Regions from separate parts of the Arthrobacter sp. KKT183 genome, predicted to be linked through region 2. Evidence: riboswitches for the same ligand, from Rfam matches in the RefSeq annotation. Region 2 holds a riboswitch; each other region holds the start of a gene.
What was found. A riboswitch is a leader RNA that binds a small molecule or an ion and turns the genes downstream of it on or off. The one in region 2 is predicted to bind cyclic di-AMP.

Region 1 (4,957 bases), 440 kb from region 2:
TGGTCGCCGAACTGACCAAATGCATTCGCACCAACCTGGACTGCGCGGATATCTGCGCCACGACCGGGAACGTGCTGTCCCGGCACACCGGCTACGACGCAAACCTGACCAGGGCGATCGTGGAAGCATGCCGCATCGCGTGCAAGGCCTGCGCGGATGAATGTGGGCAGCACTCCGATATGCATGATCACTGCCGGATCTGTGCTGAAGCATGCCGCCGATGCGAGAAGGCCTGTGAGGAACTGCTCGCGACCCTCAACTAGTTCAGTGAAACCGTAGCGGAGGGAGGAATCGGTGAGCAGTTCGCCGCAGAAATCGCGACGCGGGCAGGATGGACCCGAGAAAGAGTCAGACCCGCAGGGGAACCGGCACGACACCGGCCACGGAGGGCACGGAATGGGCAGGATGTACTTAAAATTCGGTGTGATCCTACTCGTCAGCCTGGGTTTGATGTGGGTGTTGTCAATGTCGATGGTCCGATCGATCGACCATTTCTATTTCAATCTGAGCAACTTCTGGATGGCCCTTGTCATGGTGTCCGCGATGGCGGTGGTCATGGTGGTGGGTATGTGGTCGATGTTCAAGAGCACCAAGGTGAACATCGCCCTGCTCGCCGGTTTCGTCCTGCTGTTCGTGGGCACGTTAGCCCTTGGGCGGACCGAGACGTTCGTCGGAAACGAGCAGTTCCTGAAGTCGATGATCCCGCACCACTCGAGGGCCATCCTCGTATGCCAGGAATCAAACATCACTGACCCGGAGATCGTGGAACTTTGCGATGCCATTGTTCAGACCCAGCAGGAGGAGATCAGTCAGATGCAATCAATCCTCGACCGGTACGCAGCTGACTGATCCGTTCCCCCACCCACCAATTCTCAAGGAGTGTAAGAAGCCTATGAAGAACATCAACAAGCGGAACGTTTCAGCCGTAGCAGCATCGGCAGTTTTGGCCGCCGGGGCGTTCACTGGTACTGGCCTGGCAGTGGCCTCACCAGCTCTGGCTGACGCGCCGGCCCAGAGTGAACAGGTCGCCAGTTACGAAGTGGATTTCCTGAAGAACATGATCGATCACCACACCATGGCGATCATGATGGGCCAGACCTGCCTGGAGAAAGCAACCCACGATGAGTTGGTGCAGCTGTGCAGTTCGATCATCGCCTCCCAGTCAGCTCAGGTCGACATGATGCAGGGATGGTTGCAGGACTGGTACGGCATCTCCTACACCCCTCAGCTGAGCACCGGTGACATGCAGTCGATGCTGCGGATGGAGAACTTCACCGGCGCCCAGTACGAAATCCGTTTCATGCAATCGATGATCCGGCACCACTGGGCTGCGGTCCGTGAGAGCGGGACCTGCCTGGAGAACGCCGGCCACGCCGAGCTGCTCTCCCTCTGCGGAACCATCCGCCAGACCCAGTTGGAGGAGATTGGGCAGATGCAGTCCTGGCTGGAGGAATGGTACGACCGGCAGGGCGGCCGTCCCTCCGGTACGGTCTAAGCACCACAACACCGGGAAACAGGCATACGCGAGGGGCCGGGCTTTTTCCCGGCCCCTCGTGCTTGCGCGGGATTATAACCAGGTAGCGGGGTCGACGAGCGCGTCGTTGATCATGACTTCGAAGTGTAAATGGCAGCCGGTGGAATTGCCGGTGGTTCCGACTCCGCCCACAACGTCTCCCCGGGCAGCTGTTTGGCCTACGCTGACGGCAATGGTGGCGAGGTGGTTGTAGGTGGTCTTGAGCCCGTCCCCGTGGTCAATGACGATGCGGTTCCCTCCACCGTAGGGGCTCCATCCGGCTTCGGTGATGACTCCGCTGGCAGCGGCCATGACGGGAGTGGAACATGCGCCGGTGAGGTCGATACCGGTGTGCATTTCCCCTGGCGACCCGGTCAGTGGGTTGGTGCGATATCCGAAGGTCGAGACGGTGGTCATTTGGGCCAGCGGTGTGCCGAGGCCGGACTGCTCAGCGGGTTCGGCCGCAGACACATCCTCCGTATCATCGCCGGAGGTCGTCTCGATGGGACCATCGGCTAGAAGGTGGGATGAATTCACCGACCCAGTCGCCGGCTCAGTGGAGGCAGCACCGGGCACCGCGACACGGCTGAAATCCACTTCGGCCTTCGGATCGGCCTCAACGCTGTGCGCTCGTGGCTGTTGAGCGCTGTCCGCGGCCGAGCTGGTGGTGGATGTTTCCACGGACGATGGAGTCGCTGCGGTGAGGGAAATGCCGGCGAGAAGAGCGGCGCTGAGCACGCCGACGGCCGAGATCGCACCGGCGACCGGGGCAACGGGTGAAGCGCGACGGTTCGTCGCGCTACGGGTCACGGCGCGACGGCCGTGCTCGTGACGTGGGGCGGCCGCTGCTGCGCGGCGGCGTCCTGAGGCGGCGCGGCGCCGACCGTGCGCGTTATGGGAAGACAACGATGATCTCTACTCACTCAAACGGGGTGAGGGCATGCCGGAGTACAGGGGGAAATTACTCCGGCATGCCCAGGTGTGGGTAGGTGAAGAGCTTTGGGGCGGTTCGCAATCGCCCTGTTGACCCTTTCCTGCCCGGCTTAGGTGGCTGTTAGCCGTTGACCCGGACGAAGGATGATCCGGGGAGATCGCTCAGGGGGTGCAGGAGGGTGTCGTTGACACCATTCATGCCGCTGCTGATGACCTGGCCGTTACCTACGTAGATAGCGATGTGGCCGGGCCGGATGACCAGGTCACCTGGGGCTGGTGAGCCGACAACGGTCCCGTACTGGTAAAACTGCTCGGGCCCGAGGTCGCCGACAGACTTGCCGATGGATCGCAGTGCGACCTCGACGAGGATGGTGCAGTCCTGGGTACGGCCGATCTGAGCGTAGGCCGAAGCTACGAGCGCGGCACCAACACTGCTGCTGGCTGCAGGCGCAGGAGCCGGCTTCGGCTCGGGAGCCGGCACAGGAGCCGGAGCGGGCAGTGCCACTTCCTGCACGGCCATTTCCTGCACGGCAGGGGCCTGCTGTACCGGGGCGGTTTCCACCGTCTGCACGGCTGCCAGTGACGCCTCGGCTACGGGGGCCGGGTGCTCGACGACAGGAGCCGGCGCAGCGACAACTGGAGCGGGCGCAGCGGCGACGGCTTCGCGTTCGAAGGAGATATCGGCCGATGTGTCCGCGGACACCGGCTCGGTTTCCACGGTGGCGACCAACGAACTGGTGCTCACCTGACGCTGCGGTGCGTCCAGCGCCTGGGCCGGAAGGCCAGCGCTGAGAATGAGACCGGAAGCTGCGGTGATCACTGCAGCCTGGCGGCCTGCAGATCCCATATTGGAGGAGACAGCCTTGGAGATGACAGCCAACGTATTGGTCTGGGCCGGAACTGCGCGATGGCGCGCGGGGGCATGCCAAGTAGACATAAATCGAGTACCTTCTCCCAACGCCTGCGAGGTTAGCTGTCGGGTTCGGATGGGAGTCACCCGGCCGTGAAAACGGCTTAACCCCAAGGACCCTCAAAGCATGGGCCCGCGTACATGGTTCCCCCGCCTCTGCCAGCGGAAAACGGACGACCCCACCACGGTGACAGAGCTCGGCGATCCGTGTGGGAGTGCCTCCATGGGGGGCAGGCACGAGATTGAGAGTACCTCACCCCGCAGCGATTATCACAATTGGATCACGGCGGGTCTCCCCCTTGCCGCTGGAGGCTCCCGCCCTCATGGGGATCCGCGGAAACTATCTCTTGACATATACCCTGGGGGGGTATAATTTCGGAGGTACTGGATGACATTGTCCGGTTCCTCTGGAGCCGCACGTTCGACCAGTCCCCACATCATGCGCGACGGAAGCGCCCCGACATCCAGCGCTACCTGATCCCGCTCACCACGTAACGCAAGGAGTTCCCATGTGTGGCCCCCCCACCGCTGATCTGCGGCTGACTGAAAAGAACTCGGTCGGCTGCGCCTGCTGCGCCCCGCAGTCAGACGTTCAAGCCGACCCAGTACCTGCAGAAGCAGTTAATACCGAATTCGGTGTGGAGGGGCTGAGTTGCGGTTCCTGTGCCTCCAAGGTTGCGGACGCACTGACGACCCTGGACGGGGTTTCCGGTGTGCGGACCGACCTGGTCCCGGGAGGAACCTCGACCGTGCACGTCACGGGAAACCGTGCTTTGTCCGACGCCGAGGTCGCCCCGGTGATCCAGGACGCCGGATACTCGCTCACGACCGCCTGAGCAAGGAGGTACCACCTCGCACGAGGAAAGGACATGGCCATGAACACCAATCATCACAACCAGCCAGACCACAGCCACGGAACAACCACCCCAGGTGTGATCGATGAGGACACCCATGGACAGGCGATGCCCTCGGATCACCCGCATTCAGCGTTGGACGAGGACCACCGCAGCCATGAACACGGCCAGCACGCCGGACACAGCACAGCAATGTTCAAAAACAGATTCTGGATCAGCCTCGCCCTGACCATCCCGGTAGTCCTGTTCAGCCACATGTTCGCGATGATCCTTGGCTACACAGTCCCGGACTTCCCTGGAGCCTCGTGGATCTCCCCACTGTTGGGCACGGTCATTTTCGTGTACGGCGGCGCACCCTTCCTCAAGGGAGGGTGGACCGAGCTGAAATCCCGCCAACCCGGCATGATGCTGCTGATCGCCATGGCGATCAGCGTGGCATTCATCGCCTCCTGGATCACCACCCTGGGGATTGGGAACTTCAACCTGGACTTCTGGTGGGAACTGGCCCTGCTGGTCGTCATCATGCTCCTGGGACACTGGATGGAGATGCGCGCCCTCGGATCCGCGGCAGGAGCCTTGGACGCACTAGCTGCGCTCCTGCCCGATGAGGCCGACCGCGTTACCGCCTCCGGAATCGAAACCGTACCCGTCAGCTCCCTGGTTACCGGTGACGTCGTCCTCGTCCGCTCCGGTGCCCGCGTACCGGCGGACGGCGCCATCGTCGACGGTTCAGCGGAATTCGACGAA
Region 2 (4,957 bases):
CGTAGCGCGACGAAGCGCCACGCCTCACCTGTCGCCCCGATCGCCGGTGCAATCTCGGCCGTCGGCGTGCTCAGCGGCGCGCTCCTCGCGGGCATCCCCCTGACCGCAGCGGTGCCATCATCGGTGGAATCATCCACCACCAGCTCGGCCGCGGACAGCGCTCAACAGCCACGAGCGCACAGCGTTGAGGCCGATCCGAAGGCCGAAGTGGATTTCAGCCGTGTCGCGGTGCCCGGTGCTGCCTCCACTGAGCCGGCGACAGGGTCGGTCGACTCATCCCACTTGTTGGCTGATGGTCCCATCCAGACGGACCCCGGCGATGACGCCGACGAAGAACCTACTACTGAACCTGCGGTCGAACCAGTTGAACAGGCCGGCCTTGGCGCACCACTGGCCCAGATGAGCACGGTCTCGACCTTCGGATATCGCACGAACCCATTGACCGGGGTGCCGGGTGAGATGCACACCGGCATCGACCTCACCGGCTCATGTTCCACCCCCGTCATGGCCGCTGCCAGCGGAGTCATCACCGAAGCCGGATGGAGCCCCTACGGTGGTGGCAACCGGATCGTGATTGATCACGGGGATGGGCTCAAGACCACCTACAACCACCTCGCCACGATTGCTGTCAGCGTTGGCCAGACAGCTACTAGGGGAGACGTTGTGGGCGGAGTCGGAACCACCGGCAACTCCACCGGCTGCCATCTACACTTCGAAGTTATGATCAATGACACGCTCGTGGACCCCGGCAGCTGGTTTTAGTCAAGGACAAGCACTAGAGGGCGAGGAAAAATCCCGGCCTCCGCGGTTTCTCATCCAGTGCGGGAACTGCAGTGTGCGTCGAGCTGCAGCGGAGGGGCCACCGCCGCGCGGGTCGCACCAGTCATATAACCATCCCGCACCGGGTCGACCTGAGCTGATTGCGAGGTCATGATCGACCTGAACCTGCACCTGCATCTGTTCGTTCTGGTTTGTTTCTCCTGGCAGGCCTGCCCGCCCCATCAAGTCGCCGTGCCCAGCATGGTCTTCAGGAAATCTGTTCTCTAGCTGACGCCCGCTTCACTCCGAGTCGAGGAATCAGCCCCACCTAGTGATGGATCGATGGCCGCGATGACACCTGGCCTGGCGTCGTTGGATAGCTAAACGCTGGCCCGTTGGACCTTGGAAGTGGTGAACAGAAGAAAAAGCGGCAAGCACCCCCGTTCCAAGGTGCCTGCCGCTTTCCCATCCTAGGGAAACGCTCTAGGAATACTTAGCCGTTGACTCGCACGTAGGACGAGCCTGCAAGGTCGGACAGCGGGTGCTTGAGGGTGAGGTTCGCACCGTTCATGCCGCTGCTGATGACTTCGCCGTTACCTACGTAAATGCCGATGTGGCCGGGCCGGATGACCAGGTCACCGGGAGCCGGGGTCCCGACGACGGTGCCGTACTGATAGAACTGTTCGGGCCCGAGGTCGCCGACAGACTTGCCGATGGATCGCAGTGCGCGCTCAACGAGGATGGTGCAGTCCTGAATGGAGCCAAGCTGGCCGTACGCCGAGGCGACCAGAGCGGCACCGACACCACTGGAGGAAACAGCCGGAGCCGGAGCTGACCGCTGGGCCGGAGTGATGCTGCTCGAAGCGAGCGAAATACGGGCTTCCTGCTGGCCGCCCACCGTGTAGGAGACCTCGTTCGCCGGTGCTGCTTCAGGAATGGCGGCAGGAGCCGCGGGTACCGAGGCTCCTGCCGAGGCGGCCGCTGCGCCCGACACAGTGATTTGTTGGCCGGGGTAGATGATCGACGTGTAGGACAGGTTGTTCTGGGCCAGCAGGGTGTTGAGTTCAACGCCGTAGCGAGCTGCGATGCTTCCCATGGTGTCACCGGAAACCACGGTGTGAACCGATGCCGAGGATGCAGCCGGAACTTCTGCGACCGGCGCGGGAACAGGTGCCTGAGTGGCCGTGGTAGCCGCTTCCTGGGTGTAGGTTCCCGCCTGGGCAGGTGCCCCCACGCCAGCAACGAGACCGCCGGTTGCTGCGATGATGATGGCCGGCCTGCCCAGTGCAACCGCACCGGCTTTGGTCGAGTGGGACAATCCCTCTAGGGCGATCGAGTGGGTTACGGTGGCGCGGTGGCGCGCCGGAGTGTTTCGTGACATGCGTGGTTGCCTCTCCCATGCCTGCGGGGTGAGCTGTCGGGTTCGGATGGGAGTCACCCGGTCGTTCCTGATATTCCGGGAAGGAAAGCAGCAACGTCTTAACCCCAAGGACCATGTGATGGCCCGTCGATCTGTGGGTCCCCCGTTCCTGCCGAACGGAATTACGGACGAATCCCGGGCAGCGGCAGGACTCAGCATTCTGCACGGGAATATTCTCGGCTGGTGCCGGGAACACCTGATGAGGATACCCCCACAGGTACCAAATGTCACGTTTAGATAACAGAAGCCCCGGCCTTGCGGGAGGACATGGATCTCGGAGTCCGTCACCATCAGGGCGTATCACTGCCGCGCATCCCATCCGGTGGACCCGAACGGGTGGGACCGGCGGCACTTGTAACCATGCTTAGTGTTCATTAGGGTGGGAAGGCAGGCAGCGTTCGGGAGGGGATAACCATCACGCAGCGAGCACGCGTTCATCTACGTGGCACCGTACAGACGGTGACGCTGGTGACGCTGGCCTTTTCGCTGATAGTCGCGTTCACAACTTCGGCTGCCGCCGCATTGTGCCTGCAGATGGAGCACACTTCTGGTGCGATGACCGGTAGTGCTGTAGCTATGGGTCCGACGGTTCCGACCAGCAGTACCGAGGCCGCAGTCCTGGCCGCGGTCCCGAAGGGGTCGCCGTCCACGCAAGCCTGCTGTCATCAACAGGTCAGCGCTCCTGATGCCGTAGTCCCACCGCAGCGTGCGGTCCCGGCTGAACCAGCTGACGTCCTTCCCCCAGCCCTCGGGCAACTTTTTGCCGAGAATGGGAACGCACCACCGGGGCTGTTTGATCCGGCGCTGGAGAAACTTGACCACCTCACTCCGTCCTTGACTGCGTTGTCGATCAGTCGCACATAAACCCTCCTCACGGGCGCGCGGAGGCCTTCCTTGGCGTGACCTTTTCAGTCTGTTCCCGGGCCGACACCGTCGGTCTATGGCTGCCCACCGGGGTGCCATACCTACAGAACGAACGAAACCGCAGCCTGACCTCGGTCAGCTGCACCCTAAGTTGAGGAGAAACCAATGACACACCATGTGACGTCCATGCTGGATACCTACCCCAAGGACCTTGGGGGAGTGGACAAGGAAAAGCTCGCCGAATGCATCCAGGCGTGCTTTGAATGCGCCCAGACCTGCACCGCCTGTGCCGACGCGTGCCTGAGTGAGGATATGGTCGCGGAACTGACCAAGTGCATCCGCACCAACCTGGACTGCGCGGACATCTGCGCAACGACCGGCAACGTCCTGTCCCGCCACACCGGGTACGACGCGAACCTCACCCGCGCAGTACTGGAGGCCTGCCGCACCGCGTGCAAGGCCTGCGCGGACGAATGCGAACAGCACGCCGAGATGCACGACCACTGCCGGATCTGCGCCGAAGCGTGCCGCCGCTGCGAGAAGGCCTGCGCAGAATTGTTGTCCGTGCTCGGCTAGAGCCTTCCTCTTTCCCTTTCGTGCTGAAAGGGAAAGAGAAACGTGACGAATCGCAGCAGAAACACCCGTGGCCCTGGGCGGGCACAACCGGCCCCAGGGCCCACCGCCGATGATGACCGCGATCGATAGGGGTCATTCGAAAGTTCACAGGTCTACTGCTGTCTGAACCTTCATCTTCAGCAGCCGCCCTGGGATCAATCAGGTATTCAGATACTGAAAAGGAGCAGTCGGTGTCGAACACGGAAAATAGCCGGTCCAACGAGCAAGGTCAGGACGAGCAGCAGTCCCATCACATGCGGAATATGTACCTGCGTTTCGGGGCGATGATCCTGACCGCCATGGTGGTGATGTACTTTGTCATGTTCATCGGCTCCTACGAATGGAGCCATATCCGCTTCAGCGAGAGCCGCGTGTTCATGGCACTCGCGATGGGCGGCACGATGGGGTTGATCATGCTCGGCTGGATGTTGAACATGTACAAAAATACGAAGGCGAACGTGGCCGTGGTGGTGGTCAGCCTCCTGCTGCTGGGCGGCGGGGCTTTCCTGGACCGCAGCCAGACCACCGTGGATGATCAGGACTTCATGAGCGCGATGATCCCGCACCATTCCCTCGCAATCACCCGGTCCGAACGCGCGGAACTGGCCGACGTGCGGGTATGTCAGCTCGCAGTCGAAATCAGTGAGGCCCAGCGTAGGGAAATCTTTGAGATGGACTGGCTGATCGAGGACATCGCGCAGAACGGTATCGCGGCAACCGTCCAGGAAGCGGCAGACCGGCCCGTTCCTGAGTACGAGGAACCCGCGGAACGCGAGTGTGCTGGAGAGTAACCGGCTGCCGAGTGTCAACCCGGATAACAGCGGTCCAAGGTCCCCGGCTGGTCCCGACCGATCGGTGGCTGAGGAAGTTTTCCGACTCTCCCGTCACAGGGAAATCGGATAGCTGAGCCGCAGCGCGGTGCGGCCCCTGTACGAGGAGATCACGAGGAGATAGGAAGCATGCCTTGACCTATACCCCCTGGGGGTATAGATTCGTGGGTACCGGAGCGGGAAGTCCGAGCCCATCAGTGGCCGCATACTCCTTGAAGGTCACCTCAGGCGGCTGTAGCCGGCAGGAACGACCACCGGCTGCAGCCGCCGCTGATTCCCGAAAAACCATTCCCTTTTTGTTTGGAGATCACCATGTGCGGCGCTACTTCTTCCGATCTGACCCTGACAGACAAGTCCTCCGCTGGCTGCGCCTGCTGCGCACCCCAGGACACCTCGGCTGAGCTGGTTCCCGCGGCAGCAGACGATGTCACTGCCAGTTTCGCCGTGACCGGGCTGACGTGCGGGTCCT
Region 3 (4,957 bases), 1.3 Mb from region 2:
GCCGCCGCCGAACTGCCCAACAGGGACCGCCTGCCCTACCCCGGCTGGACCAACTAACAACCAGTAACTAGGAACCGGACACCCCCGGTGCCTCCACCCGTTCGCGGGTGGGGGTGCTGCCCGGCCCGGACGGAGCCGGCCCAGGCGAAAAGGGGTCTGGTACTCGCCCGCTCGCACCAGAAAACGGGCCTCCGCTACCGCTGCGGACTCAAACTGCCGGCAACTCCTTCGTCGCCACCGGCAAGGGATCTCTTTCTTTTTTGCTGCTGTCCTTCGGATTATGCGTGCCCGCTCCACCAGGTCAACAGCTGCGCTGCTGCACGCCCAGGTGAATGTGTCCGGCGCTCCCAGGGTCGCTTATTTCCTCCCACATTCACCTGTCCGCTTGCCCCTGGCGGGGTTGACCCGGCTCCGTCGGGCACAAGCAAGCGAGCTTGCCAGCAGGCAAAACAACGACGGGGGAGAGGGCCACTGCTGGACCACCACAAGCCCGAACCCCACCACCTGCGAAGAGGAGCACACCATGAACACCACACCTATTTCCGTTCAGTCCGCGGCCGACATTCTGGCCTACATCCCGCACGCCCTCGGCTTCGCCCCGGAAGAATCCTTCGTCCTGCTCACCATGCACGGCAAACGGCTCGGCGCCACTTTGCGCATCGACGCCCCACAGGACATTGAACCGGCACTGTTCGCCCAAGCAGTTCTGGGTTACCTGTCCAACGACGTCGCCGCTGACGGTGTGCTGCTCGTCGTCTACACCGATCGGTCCACCATAGACGGGACCAAGCCCTACAGTCAGTACGCGGCGGCCGTTGAGGCGATGCTGGACACGGCAGGAATGCCAGTGGCTGATAGTTGGCTCGTGAGCTCTACCGAGTGGGTGACCTACTTCTGTGAGGACGCGGACTGCTGTTCCCCGCGGTCCTTGGAGGAAATCGCCGACAGCGCACTGAGTGCCCGCATGGTCTTTGAGGGATCCAACGCGACACGGGAAACCGTCGTCGACCCAGCATTTACCGGGGATAGCGCGAACCTTGACCGGATCGCCGACACCATCACCGGATGGGTGATTGAGGATCCCGCTGACTGGACCGCCCCCGTGATGACCGAGAACCGGGCACTGTGGCAGGAAACCCTCGGCACCGAACCCACCAAGGACACCGCCCTGCAACTCATCGCGGCCCTGCACACCCCCGCGGTACGGGACAGGATCATCGCCGACACCATCAGCACCGACGAGAACCCGGAAACCTTCGCCTCCGTCGTCATCGGCCGGTACACCGGGACACCGGACTGGGAGCGCGTGGACGCCACCCAGGCGCTGCTCATCGAGTTGTTCCGGTTCACCCCGCCCGAAGCCCGCGCACCGTTGTTCGCGTTCCTCGGCTGGATCTGCTGGTACAAGGGCCGGTCCTCCATCGCCGCCCAGTACCTGACCAAGGCGCAGGACACCGACCCGGAGCACATGCTTTCCCGGCTGCTGACCCAGCTGGTGAACACCGGCACCCTGCCCGAATGCGTCACAAACCAGCACACCGCCTACCAGCGCTAACCCGGTAGGGGGAGGGGCAGGGAACCACAACGGGTTCCCTGCCCCGCAGTCAGATCCAGTGTGCGGGACTTGTGCCGCTTTGATGGCAGATGCGGTCGAAAGCCAGCGACCAAACCGGCACAGTGATCCCAGCTGGTTCAGCCATCCGAACCGGTTCTTTGCAAACCCGTACTAGACTTTGGTCGTGGAATATATTGCCGTACTACTGCCATCGGCGGGTGTCGGCGCCATTTTCTACTTCGCGATGCGCGCCATTTTCGGGGCCGATCGGGCCGAGCGCCAGGCGCAGGCAGAAGCCGAACAGGAGGCGCAGGTCAACGCTACCCGCGCAGCGGTTGCTTCCCGTAGGGAGTTCACGCCAGAGCCCTAGGATGGGTTTAGCCGGCACCTGGGCATGGCTTGCTCATGTTGATCACCGTGACAGCGGTGTTGCCTCGCGTTCTTGGTGTGGCAGGCACATCTCTCTAAATTTCCTATGGTGGGGCTGATGTTCAGTCGTGAGGTGGGGCACTGCCGCTGATGGGATTTCAGGGCGCGCCGTGACCTTAATGTGACATTCATGAAAATTTGACGGTAGTCTCGTCAGCGTGCCTAGACCTGTGTTTGGCACCTGTGTACGGTTTGCCGAGCTCTGCCACCGAGCGCACAGTCCGTTCGTATCACCGTTGGCAGAGGCGGGGGAACCATTTTTTTTTGGATCTTGCTACTGGAAGGTCCTAGGGGTTAAGACGCACCTGATCGGGGAGACCGATCAGGCGTCCGGGTGACTCCCATCCGAATCCGACAGCTCACCTCGTAGGCACTGGGAGAGGCAATTCACTGTGTCCTACCGACGCGCTCAGGGCCGCCACCGCGCCCCACAGGTCAACGCACATTCTCTGACCGCTCTATCGCAAGCAGTTTCTTTGAACGCCGGATCGGCCGGCCGTCAAACAGCGGTCATCCTCGCGGCGTCCGGTTTGGTGTTGACAGCGGGGCTACCGGCCCACGCAACGGGAATGGCCGAAGAACGGGCACTGAAAAGTACCGAATTGACGGTTACGCCGGTTCAGGCGGGAGTGACGGCCGCCGCCGGAGCCGATATCTCCTTCGACCGGCAAGCCGTTTCACCTGTGGCCGCCCCGACCGTTGAGGAGCCGCCCGCGCCAGCTCAGCCCGTCGTGGAAGCGCAGGCTGCCCAGAACAACGCCCCTACCGAGGTCAACGGTCCCATGGCTGAGTCCATCCCAGCCGTGCAGGCGGTGACCGTTGCACCGGAGCCCGTCCCGGCTGCGCCGGTGAACGCTGCTGCCCGGGCGGTGACAGGAACCGCTCCTGCTCCGGCTCCCGCTGCTGCTCCTGCTCCCGCTCCCGCTCCCGCTCCTGCAGATTCTTCTTCCACCAGTGTCGGTGCGGCGCTGGTTGCTTCGGCTTACGCGCAGATGGGTGCTACCCAGGACTGCACGATCCTCGTTGAGGTAGCGCTGCGTTCGATCGGTAAGTCCGTCGGTGACTTGGCCCCTGAGCAGTTCTACCAGTATGGAACGGTCGTCGGATCCCCTGCCCCCGGCGACCTCGTTATCCGGCCAGGGCACGTCGCCATCTACGTCGGCAACGGGCAGGTCATCAGCAGCGGGATGAACGGCATGAACGCCACCATCCTGCATCCGCTGTCAGATCTGGCCGGGTCCTCCTTCGTCCGGGTCAACGGCTAACACAGCCGCACACCTCAACCCAGAGACAGGAAGCGCCGCTTACGGTGCCCGTGAGGGTATCGAGAGGGGCGCTTCTCCTTTGACGCCGCTGCGCCGTTGTCCCGAAATACCGTCAGCACTTTCCCCGAAGGAGCCGATACGCCGTGTACACGCTCAAAGTGTTCAGCACCCGCCGGTTCGGCATCCTCTCTGCTATTTTCAGCGCGCTCCTGCTGGCCGGTTGTACGGCGGGAGCTGACCCGCTGATCAGTTCAGCGCCCCGGGAGGTGAGTGGGGAAGCCACGGCACCGAGTACCTCCCGCGCTAACGAGGTACCGGAAATCTGCACTGAGCTGCCCTCCCATCTGGAGGCGCTGAACTTCTTTCCGCCGACTCTCTCCGAAACCGGCGACCCGAACAGCTCGCCCACTGAAAATTCGGCCGTTAAGAATGTCAGGGCACTAGAGGCCGAAGCGCCTAGCGAGATACAAGGCCAGCTGACGGCTCTGCGGGAAATCATGGCCCAAGGCGTCGCTGACCCAGCCGCTTTCGACTTCAACGGCTTTGTCGATGCAAAAATCGAGGTGGAAACCTGGGCCGTGGAAAACTGCTGACAGTTACGTTCCGGTGCCCGAAGAACGGTAGCTGTCCCTCCAAAACCGAACGGTTAACTCGTATGGACTGGAACGTGGGGTGAGTAGTGCGCACCCTTGACAGGCTTCACCGCGGGAATAATCGGGTAGTTGCTACTCGTGCCTACGGTTCTGGTTGATCCTACCTTTGAGCTGGTCAGCTTCTCCACAGAGTTTGAGGTCTCGATCATGCCGATTTCAGGTGCTGTTTTTGTAGGAACATCAGCTTCGGTCGCCCACCCGTCACCAGCGCCGCGTCTGGTGGTCAAGCTCCTAGGCCGCTTGGAAGTCACCCGGGACGGTTCGATTCTGGATACACGCGCGTTAGGTGGCGTGAAGCCGCGACAAATCCTGAAGATCCTGCTCCTTCAGTCGGGTTCTCCGGTCTCCAAGAACAAACTCCTTCACCTGCTATGGGGGGACAAACCGCCTGCGGCTGCAATAACCACTCTCGAAAGCTATGTGTGCATTCTGCGTCGGAACCTGCAGCCCGGGAGCGGCCAGCACGGGGTGCTGCGCACCTCGACAGGAGGGTACTGGATCGATGCGTCCTGCGTGGATGTGGATGTGATCCGGTTCCGATCGCTGGTCACCCGCTCGCATCACGCCGGCCCACGGGAGGCATTGCGACTGCTCCAGGAGGCATTATCGCTCGCCTCCGAACCGCTCCTGGACGACGAATCGTTATCGCCGTGGGCCGAGGAGGAATGCAAACTGCACGCAGCCCAGGTGACGGAAGCAAAAATCAGGGCAGCCGAGCTCGCAATTCCTCTTGGTCTGACCGAGCCGGCACTGACATGGGCAGAGGAGCTGATCAGGGCCGACCAGCTGAACGAACGCGCCTGGTTATGTTTGATCAACGCGTGGGAACAAGCCGGAGACCATTCTGAAGGTCTCCACCAGTACGAACGTTGCCGCGAGGTAATGGACCGCGAGCTCGGATGCGCTCCCGGGCCCGCCCTCCAGGACGCACACGAACGGCTCCTGCTCGCCACCGTAGGAATTCACGGAGACCTCACCGACGTCCTGTCGGCACTCCTTCTTCTTCATCAACGCTTGACCAACACGGCAACCCCCATAACGAGAAGCGAACCCCG
Region 4 (4,957 bases), 1.3 Mb from region 2:
GAAAATCAACTACTACTCAGTCACACAGGTCGCGGCGGCCGCGTCAATCCTACCGAACAAGAACCTGCTCACACAGATCCTTGGGTATAACGGCATCTTCCCGGGGCCAACAATCAAGGTTGAACGGGGCACAAAGGCGTATCTGCGGGTCCGCAACCAGATGCCGGCAACCCATCCACGGGCCGGGCACCTCCTGTATTCATCGACGCATCTGCACGGATCGGCTTCCCTGCCGCAGTTCGACGGGTATGCCAGCGACATCGTCCACACCGGTTTCGCCAAGGACTATGAGTATCCCAACGACCAGCCGGCCCGTACCCTCTGGTATCACGACCACGCCGTGCACAACACGGCCCCGAACGTCTATTCCGGGCTGGTGGGCCAATACCACATGCACGATGAGCTTGAACGAGCCTTGCTTCCTCAGGGGAGGTTCGACGTCGCGGTAACGATCAGCGATGCCATGTTCGCTGAGAACGGGGAACTCGGGTATGACGATAATGACCAGTCCGGTGTCTACGGTGATGTGATCCTGGTCAACGGCCGGCCCTGGCCGGTGATGCAAGTCCAACGGCGTATCTACCGGTTCCGCCTCCTCAACGGATGCGTGTCGCGTTCCTTCCGGTTCCGGCTCAGTACCGGCGACCCGGTCGTCATGGTTGCCACAGACGGGGGCCTCATGCCCCGCGCGCAAACCGTCTCCCAGTGGCGTCACGCCAGCGGTGAACGCTACGAAGTCCTGATTGACTTCCGCAACTATCAGCCCGGGCAACGCGTCGAACTCGTAAATCTATCCAACGACAACAACATTGACTACGACCACACCGGTAAGGTGATGGCTTTCGACGTCGTCGATGCTCCTGTCGACACCAGCGACCCGACCTGGAACACCCTTCCGGGCGAATTGGATCCGGGGAACGAAGTGATGGCGCTGAAGCCCACCGACGCCATGATCCGGCGGCACTTCAGGCTCAAGCGCGATGACCTCACCGACAAGTGGACCATTGACGGTCAAACGTGGGCTGACGTTGTGGAGAGCAACTACCGACGGATCGTCGCCAACCCCGAACTGAACAGCACCGAAATCTGGGAATTCGAAAACTCCAGCGGCGGCTGGTTCCACCCCATGCACATCCATTTGGTGGACTTCAAGATCATCGGCGGGGAAGATCGGGCCACCTACTCCTACGAGCAAGGGCCCAAGGACGTCGTCTACGTCGGTGAAGGGGAAACCGTGCACCTGCTTATGAAATTCGGGCCCCACCGCGGCCGTTACATGATCCATTGCCACAACCTTCCGCACGAAGACCACGACATGATGGTCCAGTTCCGCGTCGGCACCGCCGCTCTCGAACCCCAAGAGAACGACCCCATAAAAGCCGGTCCCAGCCGCTGGGACGAAGCGACGGCGCTTCCACCCTTCCCTGGCGCCCACGAACCCGCAGACACCTAGCAAGGAAGCGGCACAGGGGACGGCTAGGTAACCGTCCCCTGTGCCCGCTGCCGGATATCCGATTCCCATCACCCATGACCGGGATGGACCCGCGAGGACTCGAGTGCTGCTGGCCAGGGGTTAGTGGCTATGCGTTGACCCGGACGAAGGAGGACCCGGCCAGATCTGACAGCGGATGCAGGATGGTGGCGTTCATGCCGTTCATCCCGCTGCTGATGACCTGCCCGTTGCCGACGTAGATGGCGACGTGCCCTGGCCGGATAACGAGGTCGCCGGGGGCAGGGGATCCGACGACCGTTCCATACTGGTAGAACTGCTCAGGGGCCAAGTCACCGACGGACTTACCGATCGAGCGCAGAGCTACCTCAACGAGGATCGTGCAGTCCTGGGTAGCACCCATCTGCGCGTAAGCCGAAGCAACCAGCGCCGCACCGACACCGCTTGCCGCTACAGTGCTCGATGCCTGAGCGGGTGCGCGTTCAATGGTGCTGGCCGCCGTCGTAATGCCCATGGTGCTGGTTTCCACCCTCGCAGGTGCTGCCGGCGCCGTGACACCGTTCACGCCGTTGGCGGCGCCTGTCAGGGCGATGACGTCACCGGGGTAGATGAGGGATTCCCAGCCGAGCCCGTTGACAGCGAAGATCGTTTCCAAGCTCACACCGTAAGAGGCTGCGATCTTTCCGAGGGTGTCACCAGGCTGAACGATGTGAGTGGCACCTCCCGTTGCTACTGCTGCAGCGGCAGAAGCCGCGCCCACGGTTTCGGTGACCGCTGTATCGAGGGTTTGCTGCGGCGTGGTGGAGGAGGTGGTGGTCGCTCCGGCGTGGGCCGGCAATATCGACCCGAGCACCAGACCCGATACAGCAACGGCTACCGCCGCCGGACGTCCTACTGTTCCCACTCCCGCCGATGCCGCTTTAGCAACGTGGTGCAGAGGGCTCGTGGGGACGGCGCGGTGGCGCGCGGTGTGGCGATTTTTTGACATGGCTAGCCTCTCCCAATGCCTGCGAAGTTAGCTGTCGGATTCGGATGGGAGCCACCCGGGCGTACCACAGCACTGAGAATGAGTGCCGCTTTCACCTTAACCCCTAGGGCTTCTTTCGAAACCCAACGTTCGGTTCCCCCGCCTCTGCCGTGTTCTGTTTCAGGACGGACCTCCACCAGCGACAGAGTTAGGCAATCTGCTGGAGGGGTGTCGCCCGCATCGAGTCCAAGACACCGCGAGAATCATATCCGTCGCGTCCTTGCCTGTCACATTTCAATAACGGCAACACAACGTTGGCCCTCAAAGTTTTCAGACCCTTCTCGGTATAGCTCTGGTTCGGCATATCGCCCTGTCCTGGAATTCGTTTCAGGTTCGGTACTTCAGTGGCTTTTCCGGACCGTCACGAACGGGGGTTCTTCTGCCACTCTTCACGAAGAGGCGCAGCTTATGAGCCGTGGCGGTGTTCCGGTAGGGCGGGGTCTAAAGCTTTGACGAGTTCAGTTGGACGTCTGGTTGATGCCAGCCAGTAGGGGGTGTGGTCTTCGTCGTCTTTTATCTCGATCCGTACGACGGGGTCGATCCAGCCGCGGATACATAGATACGCCAGGGCGTTCAGCGCCGGTCCGCGCTGATGGGTGGCCTCCTGTTTCACATAGGAACGTGCCGCACCCAGGTACTTCCGGTCGATGTGGGCACGGCCAACATCCAGTGAGCTGGTGGTCACAGTGATCCGCGGGGTAGACAGCACCAGGAGAGCGGTAATGATGAGGAAGATCAGGATGCAGGCAATAATCCCGGTCAGCATGCTGATCGGTGCAAACACCAGGATCGACGCTCCTGCCACTCCTGAGGCAAGCACCCACACAAACGGCGTCGGCCACAACCGTTCGTCGTAAAGGATCGCGGATGGCGGTGCGGAAACTTCGGACATGGTCAACAGCTTGCCACACCCCTACGCGTGCCCATTCCGGTCCCTCATCGATTGCTTGAGGACGGACGCTTCCGGCCCTTGCGGTGTCAAAGTGGGCAAGGAGACCCAAGCGAGCGGACCGACAGGGGCGCTGGCGGAATTGATCACGCCAGGCTACGCAGGTTGAACCAGATGCCGATGACCATGGTGGCTAGGGCGCCGGGTCATCGGCATCTGCATGCCCGGAACCGGGCACGGAGCCAGCCTAACTTACTCACTATCGAAGGATCCACGGCAGAGCAAAGCAAGGGTGCTGACTGTGTTGGGCCGGATTGCCGATGGAGCCTCAGAGGTTCTTCGGTCCTGACCTGAAAGCTAGCAGTTGTTCCGCATCAGTTTTTCTCTGTTGGTAGGTGCCGCGTCTGCAGGTGGATGGGCTGCAATTGAGTCCCACTCTCAACAGGTTACGAAATTGTAACTATACAGCCGTCCCTGTAGAGTGACTTCGTCGCCGAGATCAGTTGGTGACGCTGGTTTCAACGCCTAACCCTGCCGGGAATCCAGTACCGTTCGTATTCCGGCAGGGGTGGAGGACCCACTTCTTGTGGCGGCCTTTGTGCTGCCTTGGGGTGAAGCCATTCCAGTGTTTTGAACTGGAACGGCCGGGCTGGTTCCTTGCCCGAATCCGACAGCTAACTTCAGCGGCGTTCGGAAAGGAATCTTCTTGTCCTCACACAAGACCGCCGGCCGCCGCCGTGCGCAACCAGCGCCGCATGGCCGACGGGCGGCGGAGCGCCGTCCGAAGCATGGTCGCCGGGCGGCAGCCCCAGCCACCGCGACTACTGGGCATTGGATAAAACCTACAGCGATGGTTCTGGGTGCAGCCGGACTGCTTAGCGGCGTGATCCTCCCCGCGCAGGGAAGCGCCAGCGCAGAGCCTACGATCCAGGCCAGCCCCGCCGCATCACCGGAGAAGGTCACGGCTGATCCTCAGGCGGAGGTAACCTTCGGACGCAGCGCCGTTTCGGCCATTCCCGCTTCGGATCCAGGAGTTGGTGACCCTGCTGTACTGGCGGCGGGCTCGGTCGAGAACGCAAGCGGCGCGCCTGCCGCGGGCGACAACGCCGGGGATATTGCCGACACTGCTGGCGCCCGGCTGGCTGCTCCGCTCGGTTCCATGGCCACGACGTCCAGCTTTGGTTACCGCGCAAGTCCGTTGACCGGCGCCGGGGAACTGCATACCGGACTAGACCTGGTCGCCTCCTGCGCCACCGACGTTCTCGCCGCCCAGAGCGGCACGGTCGTCGAATCCGGCTGGAGCCCCTACGGGGGCGGAAACCGGATCGTCATCGATCACGGCAACGGGCTGAAGACCACCTATAACCATCTGTCCGTCATCACGGTCAGCACCGGGCAGGCGGTGGGCCAGGGCGAGCTGATCGCAAATGCGGGAACCACAGGGAACTCCACCGGATGCCACCTCCATTTCGAGGTCATGATCAACGACACGGTGGCTGATCCCACCCAGTGGCTCTGACCGTTTCCACCGTCCGCTACCACTCAAGGAGAGTCATGCACACACCCAATCCAACCAACACCGCACACGCCC

Region 1: it holds a riboswitch for cyclic di-AMP, as region 2 does, so the genes downstream of both, ACZ2GY_RS16570 (NlpC/P60 family protein) here and ACZ2GY_RS01460 (LysM peptidoglycan-binding domain-containing protein) in region 2, are expected to answer to the same signal.
Region 3: it holds a riboswitch for cyclic di-AMP, as region 2 does, so the genes downstream of both, ACZ2GY_RS07520 (NlpC/P60 family protein) here and ACZ2GY_RS01460 (LysM peptidoglycan-binding domain-containing protein) in region 2, are expected to answer to the same signal.
Region 4: it holds a riboswitch for cyclic di-AMP, as region 2 does, so the genes downstream of both, ACZ2GY_RS07540 (LysM peptidoglycan-binding domain-containing protein) here and ACZ2GY_RS01460 (LysM peptidoglycan-binding domain-containing protein) in region 2, are expected to answer to the same signal.

The regions. Positions count from the first base shown of each region.
Region 1 is NZ_CM145770.1:3,505,949-3,510,905, forward strand. It holds gene ACZ2GY_RS16550 (four-helix bundle copper-binding protein) at 1-263, shown strand, start outside; gene ACZ2GY_RS16555 (DUF305 domain-containing protein) at 466-849, shown strand; gene ACZ2GY_RS16560 (DUF305 domain-containing protein) at 893-1,495, shown strand; gene ACZ2GY_RS16565 (M23 family metallopeptidase) at 1,568-2,419, opposite strand; gene ACZ2GY_RS16570 (NlpC/P60 family protein) at 2,568-3,383, opposite strand; cyclic di-AMP (ydaO/yuaA leader) riboswitch at 3,390-3,569, opposite strand; gene ACZ2GY_RS16575 (heavy-metal-associated domain-containing protein) at 3,866-4,192, shown strand; gene ACZ2GY_RS16580 (copper-translocating P-type ATPase) at 4,232-4,957, shown strand, end outside.
Region 2 is NZ_CM145770.1:284,457-289,413, forward strand. It holds gene ACZ2GY_RS01455 (M23 family metallopeptidase) at 1-762, shown strand, start outside; gene ACZ2GY_RS01460 (LysM peptidoglycan-binding domain-containing protein) at 1,253-2,140, opposite strand; cyclic di-AMP (ydaO/yuaA leader) riboswitch at 2,144-2,318, opposite strand; gene ACZ2GY_RS01465 (four-helix bundle copper-binding protein) at 3,209-3,619, shown strand; gene ACZ2GY_RS01470 (DUF305 domain-containing protein) at 3,850-4,449, shown strand; gene ACZ2GY_RS01475 (heavy-metal-associated domain-containing protein) at 4,801-4,957, shown strand, end outside.
Region 3 is NZ_CM145770.1:1,575,355-1,580,311, forward strand. It holds gene ACZ2GY_RS07505 (hypothetical protein) at 1-57, shown strand, start outside; gene ACZ2GY_RS07510 (DUF4192 domain-containing protein) at 524-1,555, shown strand; gene ACZ2GY_RS07515 (hypothetical protein) at 1,740-1,925, shown strand; cyclic di-AMP (ydaO/yuaA leader) riboswitch at 2,199-2,371, shown strand; gene ACZ2GY_RS07520 (NlpC/P60 family protein) at 2,461-3,249, shown strand; gene ACZ2GY_RS07525 (hypothetical protein) at 3,393-3,842, shown strand; gene ACZ2GY_RS07530 (AfsR/SARP family transcriptional regulator) at 3,981-4,957, shown strand, end outside.
Region 4 is NZ_CM145770.1:1,580,702-1,585,658, forward strand. It holds gene ACZ2GY_RS07535 (multicopper oxidase family protein) at 1-1,453, shown strand, start outside; gene ACZ2GY_RS07540 (LysM peptidoglycan-binding domain-containing protein) at 1,581-2,438, opposite strand; cyclic di-AMP (ydaO/yuaA leader) riboswitch at 2,441-2,607, opposite strand; gene ACZ2GY_RS07545 (DUF3093 domain-containing protein) at 2,884-3,369, opposite strand; cyclic di-AMP (ydaO/yuaA leader) riboswitch at 3,879-4,069, shown strand; gene ACZ2GY_RS07550 (M23 family metallopeptidase) at 4,073-4,885, shown strand; gene ACZ2GY_RS07555 (copper resistance CopC family protein) at 4,921-4,957, shown strand, end outside.